Regions from separate parts of the Micromonospora sp. CMU55-4 genome, predicted to be linked through region 2. Evidence: riboswitches for the same ligand, from Rfam matches in the RefSeq annotation. Region 2 holds a riboswitch; the other holds the start of a gene.
What was found. Region 2 has a riboswitch for cobalamin ahead of HA073_RS07595 (ribonucleoside-diphosphate reductase subunit alpha). Riboswitches for the same ligand answer to the same signal wherever they lie in the genome.

Region 1 (3,812 bases), on a different contig from region 2:
CGGTACTACGGCCGCACCTCGGGCAACACCATGACCTTCACAAACGGCAGCGGCCAGGTGGTCGCCTCCTTCAACCGGCCCTCCTCGGCCAGCGTCTGGGGATGCGACGGCGACCTGCCCGCGCCGAACGACCAGGTGGTCGGCCCGATCTCGCGTACGCTCTGCGCGGCCCTCAACCGAGGCACGCTCGGCACCATCGACACCCAGCCCAGCACGAACGCCGCCGACTTCTACCGCAGCAACCCCACCAACCAGTACGCCCGCCTGATCCACGCCAACATGACCGACGGCCGGGCGTACGCGTTCGCCTTCGACGACGTCGGCGGATTCGAGTCACTGGTGCACGACGGCGACCCCCGTTCGGCCGGACTGATCCTCAGCCCGTTCACCGGAGGTGGGGGCGGCAACCCGACCACCGGGGTGCCCGTGGTCAGCAACTGGAACAACAAGTGCATCGACGTGCCGAGCTCCAACTTCGTCGACCGCGCGCCGCTGCAGATGTGGAACTGCAACAACACCAACGCGCAGAAGTGGACGTTCAGCGGCACGGCGCTGAAGAGCCAGAACAACAAGTGCATGGACGTCGACGCCGGGTCCACCGCCAACGGGGCGGTGGTGCAGCTCTACACCTGCAACGGCACCGGCGCCCAGCAGTTCACCCTGAACGCCGCCGGGGACCTGGTCAACCTTCAGGCCGACAAGTGCGTCGACATCAAGGACCGGAACGGCAACGACGGCGCGAGGCTCCAGCTCTGGGACTGCACGGGCACGGCCGGCCAGAAGTGGCGCAAGGGCTGACCGGCCCTGCGACGGGGGGCGGGGGCGACCGCGAGTCGCTCCCGCCACCCGCCGCGACGGCTCGCCGTCCCGCAGGACGGACGCGCCGACCACGTCGGCTCACCGCCCCATACGATGGACAACGGTGCTGGTTCGCCGTGCCCGTGAAGGGTGTGGCGTCGTAAGAGGGAACCCGGTGTGAGTCCGGGACTGCCCCGCAGCGGTGAGTGGGAACGACAGCCGTCATCGAAGCACTGGACCGTGAGGTCTGGGAAGCGACGGCCAGTAGGTGACCGGGTGGATCCGGTCGCGCCCGCGAGTCCGAAGACCTGCCCGCACCGCGCGCACCGTCCGGTGCGCGCCGCCGACGGTCGCTCGGGACGGCCGGTGCGGAAGCCGGTACGCCGTCTGTACCCCTTCCCTCCCCGCCTCGATCGGCCTCGTGTGCTTCGAGGGAAGGGATCTCCATGAGTACCGCATTCGGTCAGAGCACCGTGCTGGGCTATCCGCGTATCGGGGGCAACCGGCAACTCAAGAGGGCCGTCGAGGCCTACTGGGCGGGCCGGATCGACGCCGAGGAGTTGGCGGCGACCTCTGCCGCGCTACGGGCGAAGGTGTGGCGGACGCTGCGCGACGCGCGCCTGGACGCGATCCCGTCCAACACGTTCTCCTACTACGACCACGTGCTGGACACGGCCGTCGCCGTCGGCGCGATCCCGCGCCGGTTCGCCCGTCTCGGCCTCGGCGACCTCGGCACCTATTTCGCCATGGCCCGGGGCGTCGATGCCGAGCCGGCGCTCGAACTGACGAAGTGGTTCGACACCAACTACCACTATCTGGTTCCCGAGATCGGCTCCGACACCACCTTCGCGGCGAATCCCGACAAGGCGCTGCGCGAGTACCGCGAGGCCCGCGAGCTGGGAATCGACAGCCGGCCGGTGCTGGTCGGGCCGGCCACATTCCTGCTGCTGGCCAAGCCCACCGAGGCCGGCGGCGAACCGTTCGACCGGCTGACCGACCTGGTCGACGTGTACGCCGGCATCCTGCGATCCCTCGCCGCGGCAGGCGTGCGATGGGTGCAGCTGGACGAACCCGCCTATGTCGCCGACCGGAGCGCCGCCGAGATCGACGCGCTGCGGGAGGCGTACACCCGGCTCGGCGCGGTGGAACAGCGGCCGGCGATCTTCGTCGCCACCTATTTCGGCGAGCTCGGTGACGCGCTGCCCGCCCTGCTCGACACGCCGGTCGAAGCGGTCGGCGTGGATCTGGTGGCCGGGCCCGGCAACCTGCGGCGGCTGGCCGGTGCGGGACCACTGCGCGGCAAGACGATCGTGGCCGGCCTCGTCGACGGCCGCAACGTCTGGCGTACCGACCTGCGGGCCGCCGTGGCGGCCGGTGCCGCCGTCACCGCCCTCGCCGACCACGTCGCCGTGTCCACCTCGTGCTCGCTGCTGCACGTGCCGGAGGACCTGTCCGCCGAGACCGCTCTCGACCCGGCGCTGCGTCAGCGGCTCGCCTTCGCCCGGCAGAAGGTCGATGAGGTCGTCCGGCTCGGCCGCGCGCTGCGCAACGGCACCACGTCCCTGCCCGAGCCGCTGCCGCCCACCCCTGCCGCCTGGCGCGACGACACCGTACGCGGCCGGCTCGCCGCGCTGCGCGCCACGGATCGGCAGCGCGGCGCGTACCCGGAGCGTGCGGCGGCACAGCAGGCCCGGCTCAACCTGCCGCCCCTCCCGACCACGACCATCGGATCGTTCCCGCAGACCGACGAGCTGCGCCGCGCGCGTGCCGAGCACCGGGCCGGGCGTCTCGACGACGCCGCCTACACGCAGCGGATGCGCGCCGAGGTCGAGCACGTCGTCCGGCTCCAGGAGCGGCTGGGCCTGGACGTGCTCGTGCACGGCGAGCCGGAACGAAACGACATGGTCCAGTACTTCGGCGAGCAGCTGGACGGGTTCGCCGCCACCGAACACGGCTGGGTCCAGTCCTACGGCTCCCGATGCGTGCGTCCGCCCGTCATCTACGGCGACGTGGCACGCAGGGCGCCGATGACCGTCAACTGGTCCACCTACGCGCAGTCGCTGACCGACCGGCCGGTCAAGGGCATGCTCACCGGCCCGGTCACGATCCTGGCCTGGTCGTTCGTCCGCAGCGACCAGCCGCTGGCAGACACCGCGGACCAGGTCGCACTCGCCCTGCGCGACGAGTGCCGTGATCTCGAGGCAGCCGGTATCCGGGTCATCCAGGTCGACGAGCCGGCGCTGCGTGAGACGCTGCCACTGCGCAGGGCGGACCAGAAGGCGTACCTGGACTGGGCAGTCGGGGCGTTCCGCCTGGCCACCTGCGGAGTCGCCGACGACACCCAGATCCACACCCACCTGTGCTACTCGGAGTTCGGGGAGGTGATCACGGCCATCGACGCCCTCGACGCCGACGTCACAAGCATCGAGGCATCCCGCTCCCGGATGGAGGTTCTCGACGACCTCGCCGCGATCGGATACCGCCGGGGGGTGGGGCCCGGCGTCTGGGACATCCACTCACCCCGGGTGCCGTCCCACGACGAGGTCGTCGGCGCGCTGCGCCGGGCCGTGGCCGCGGTGCCGGCCGAGCGGCTGTGGGTGAACCCCGACTGCGGCCTCAAGACGCGCGGCTATCCCGAGGTCGAGGCGTCCCTCCAGCACCTGGTCGCCGCCGCGGCCGAGCTGCGCGGACGCTGAGCCGCCGGCCGGGCGGAACGCCGCGCCGTTCCGCCCGGCCCGGGCCCGGTTCAGCCCTTGACAGGCCGTGCCCCGAGCGCCGAGGCTGCATGAAGTGATATATGTCGATGTTACGGGGGCATGATGCGACGCAGGATCTTCGCGCTGGCTACAGCAGCCGCGGTCGTCGTCGGCGGGGCCATGACGATGGCGCTGCGGCCGGCCTACGCCGCGACGGCGTGCACGGTGGACTACACCATCACCCGGGAGTGGTCCAGCGGCTTCTGGGCCGAGCTCACCGTCACCAACCTGGGCGCTCCCGTCACCGACTGGTGGCTG
Region 2 (3,812 bases):
GCTCACCGTGGACCTGGCTCTCGGCGTGGGCGCCGGGCGGTTCGCCCGCCGCTGGGGCGACAGCCGCTGGTCGCGGCGGGTCGACCGGCTCTGCGCTGTCGCCTTCGTCGCGCTCGGTGTCCGGCTGGCCGCCGGCTGACGCTTGCTCGACTCCAGCTCGCCGAGATGGCGGCATCAGGAGGGCTCCGACCCCGCCACCTCGGCGAGCTGGTGAGGATCACGCTCCGGCGCCCGGGGCGGGGCGGCGGGCCGCTCGCGGTCCAGGTGCAGGCGCAGCAGCACCCAGCCCAGCGACACACCGCCGATGAACACGTACGCGGGCTGCGTGCCGAACGTGTCCCAGCAGGTGTGCAGCGTGACGGCGGCGGCGAAGGTGAGCAGGAACGCCGCCAGTCTCCGGCCGCCGGGCGCGGCGGCGAACGTGAACAACGCGGCGGCGGTCAGCCCGGTCCAGGCCAGGTGCGCGGCGGGCGCGGTGAGACCGCGAACCAGCAGCGTCCGCTCGACGGCGCCGAGGTTGCCCTCCGACCCGACGAACGCGGCGAACGCGTACCCCATGGTCTCCAGCGCGGCGAACCCGGCGCCGGAGGCCACGCCGATCACCAGGCCCTGCGCCGGTGACCGGTGCCGCCGCCACAGCAGCAGGATGCCGGCCGGCACGATCAGCTTCGCGGTCTCCTCGGCCAGGCCGACGAGCGCCATCGGCAGGACGCCGAGGCGGTGCAGCGTGCCGTACTCCAGCCAGCCGGCGGCGACCACGCCGACCACGCCGCCGAGAAGCGCGGCGACGCCGACGACGGAGCCGGGGACCGGGCGGCGGGCCGGCCGCCCCTGGGCGAAGGCCAGGAACGTGGCGGGCGCGACGCACGCGCCGAGCACGATCAGCGCCGGTACGAACGTGACGGTGCCGGTGCCGGACAGTGTCTCCAGCACCAGCAGGTGAAGCCCGACGCCGACGAGCAGGACCGCCACCCACGCCCAGCGGCGTCCGGTATTCCCCATACGCCGAGTATCGCGCCCGGCGGCGAGCGCCGGCATCGGGGGTAGGCACTGTGGACAGTGAGATCCATGCGACACGCCCGACACGACATCTGGTGTTGCCCAACCGCCCCCACCGCCATATATGGTGGTGCCGCAGCTGGTTCGGCCGAGCCCTCCGGGGCGGGGCCGAGGCAAGAGGGAACCCGGTGGAAATCCGGGACTGCCCCGCAGCGGTGAGTGGGAACGACAGCCGTCAACAGCACTGGGCCACCGGCCTGGGAAGCGACGGCCGGTAGGCGACCGGCGACCCCGGTCGGGCCCGCGAGTCCGAAGACCTGCCAGCGCGCCGTGCGCCTCCGCGTACGGCGGCCGGAGGTCGCGCGGGACGACCGACGCCAGCAGCCGGGCCGGCCGCGCCGTGCCCGTTGGCGTCTCCCGCCGTCTCCAGACGGTGACAGCGAGGAGAGGTCATGACTGTCGTGCAGGAAAGCCCGCCGGCCACCGGCGGCGGGTCCGAGGCCCGCCGGCCGGCGATGCGGGTACGCAAACGGGACGGCGACACCGAGCCGGTGGACGTCGGCAAGATCGTCCGGGCGGTCGAACGCTGGGTCGCCGACCTGGACGAGGTGGACCCGCTGCGGGTGGCCACCAAGACGATCAGCGGGCTCTACGACGGGGCGACCACCGCCGAGCTGGACCGGCTGTCGATCCAGACCGCGGCGGAGCTGATCGGCGAGGAGCCGCAGTACTCGAAGCTGGCGGCAAGGCTGCTGGCCGCGTACGTGGACAAGGAGGTCCGCGGTCAGGGCGTGGCGAGCTTCAGCCAGTCGATCGCGTACGCGCACGGGCTGGGGCTGATCGGCGACGAGACGGCCGCATTCGTCGCCCGGCACGCCCGCAAGCTCGACGACGCCGTGGACCCGGACGGCGACAGGCGGTTCGAGTACTTCGGACTGCGTACCGTGGCCGACCGCTACCTGCTGCGGCACCCGCAGTCGCGGCTGGTGGTGGAGACGCCGCAGTACTGGCTGCTACGGGTGGCCTGCGGGCTGTCCCGCACCCCGGGCGAGGCGGTCGGCTTCTACCGGCTGATGTCCAGCCTGGCCTATCTGCCCAGCTCCCCCACGCTGTTCAACTCCGGCACCCGGCACACCCAGATGTCGTCGTGCTTCCTGGTCGACTCGCCGCGCGACGAGCTGGACTCGATCTACGAGCGCTACCACCAGGTGGCGAAGCTGTCGAAGTTCTCCGGCGGCATCGGCATCGCCTGGTCGCGGGTGCGCGGCCGGGGCGCGCTGATCCGGGGCACGAACGGCCGGTCCAACGGCATCGTGCCGTTCCTCAAGACGCTCGACGCCGGGGTGGCCGCGGTCAACCAGGGTGGCCGGCGCAAGGGCGCGGCCTGCGTCTACCTGGAGCCGTGGCACCCGGACGTGGAGGAGTTCCTGGAGCTGCGGGACAACACCGGCGAGGAGTCCCGGCGTACGCACAACCTCAACCTGGCCAACTGGATCCCGGACGAGTTCATGCGCCGGGTCGAGGCCGACGGCGAGTGGTCGCTCGTCGATCCGTCGGACGCCCCGGAGCTGCCCGACCTGTACGGGGAGGCGTTCGACGCCGCGTACCGGGCGGCGGAGAAGAACGCGGTCCGCACGGTACGGGCCCGGGACCTGTACGGGCGGATGATGCGCACGCTCGCGCAGACCGGCAACGGCTGGATGACGTTCAAGGACGCCGCGAACCGGCTGTCCAACCAGACCGGTGAGCCGGGCAACGTGATCCACCTGTCCAACCTGTGCACCGAGATCCTGGAGGTGAACGACGACGCCGAGACGGCGGTGTGCAACCTCGGCTCGGTGAACCTCGGCGCCCACGTCACCGCCGACGGGGTGGACTGGGAGCGGCTGCGCGCCACGGTCCGCACCGCTGTGGTGTTCCTCGACCGGGTGATCGACATCAACTACTACCCGGCCGAGCAGGCGGCGGCGTCGAACCCGCGCTGGCGGCCGGTCGGGCTCGGCCTGATGGGGTTGCAGGACGCGTTCTTCACGCTGCGCCTGCCGTTCGACTCCCCCGAGGCGAAGGAGCTGTCCACCCGCGTGCAGGAGGAGATCCTGCTGACCGCGCTGGAGACCTCCGCCGGGCTGGCCGAGCGGTTCGGGCCGCATCCGGCGTACCCGCAGACCCGGGCCGCGAAGGGTGACCTGCACCCGGACCTGTGGGGCGCGGAGCCGGCGCAGGCCGGACGGTGGGCGGCGCTGCGTGAGCGGATCGCCGCAGGCGGGCTGCGCAACTCGCTGCTGGTGGCGATCGCACCGACCGCCACCATCGCCTCCATCGCCGGCTGCTACGAGTGCGTCGAACCGCAGGTGTCCAACCTGTTCAAGCGCGAGACGATGTCCGGGGAGTTCCTCCAGGTCAACACGTACCTGGTGCGGGAGCTGAAGGCCCGCGGACTGTGGACGCCGCAGGTCCGCGACCGGATCAAGCGGGCCGAGGGCTCGGTGCAGGACATCACCGAGCTGCCCGCGCCGGTGCGGGAGCTGTTCCGCACCGCCTGGGAGCTGCCGCAGCGGGCGCTGATCGACCTGGCCGCCGCGCGGGCGCCGTTCGTCGACCAGTCCCAGTCGCTCAACCTGTTCCTGAGCGCGCCGACCATCGGCAAGCTGTCCTCGATGTACCTGTACGCCTGGAAGGCCGGGCTGAAGACCACCTACTACCTGCGTTCCCGTCCCGCCACCCGCATCCAGCAGGCCACCGTCGCCCCGGTGCCCGCCCCGGTGCCCGCCCCGGTGCCCGGCGTGGTCTCCGCCGTGAGCGACGACGAGGCG

Region 1: linked by a shared signal. The riboswitch ahead of metE (5-methyltetrahydropteroyltriglutamate--homocysteine S-methyltransferase) and the one ahead of HA073_RS07595 (ribonucleoside-diphosphate reductase subunit alpha) in region 2 are both predicted to bind cobalamin.

What each region holds. Positions count from the first base shown of each region.
Region 1 is NZ_JAAOLH010000004.1:139,520-143,331, forward strand. Features, by position in the region: gene HA073_RS09125 (beta-1,3-glucanase family protein) at 1-798, shown strand, start outside; cobalamin riboswitch at 910-1,129, shown strand; gene metE (5-methyltetrahydropteroyltriglutamate--homocysteine S-methyltransferase) at 1,245-3,494, shown strand; gene HA073_RS09135 (Ig-like domain-containing protein) at 3,615-3,812, shown strand, end outside.
Region 2 is NZ_JAAOLH010000003.1:309,932-313,743, forward strand. Features, by position in the region: gene HA073_RS07585 (LysE family translocator) at 1-139, shown strand, start outside; gene HA073_RS07590 (PrsW family glutamic-type intramembrane protease) at 175-1,002, opposite strand; cobalamin riboswitch at 1,123-1,339, shown strand; gene HA073_RS07595 (ribonucleoside-diphosphate reductase subunit alpha) at 1,452-3,812, shown strand, end outside.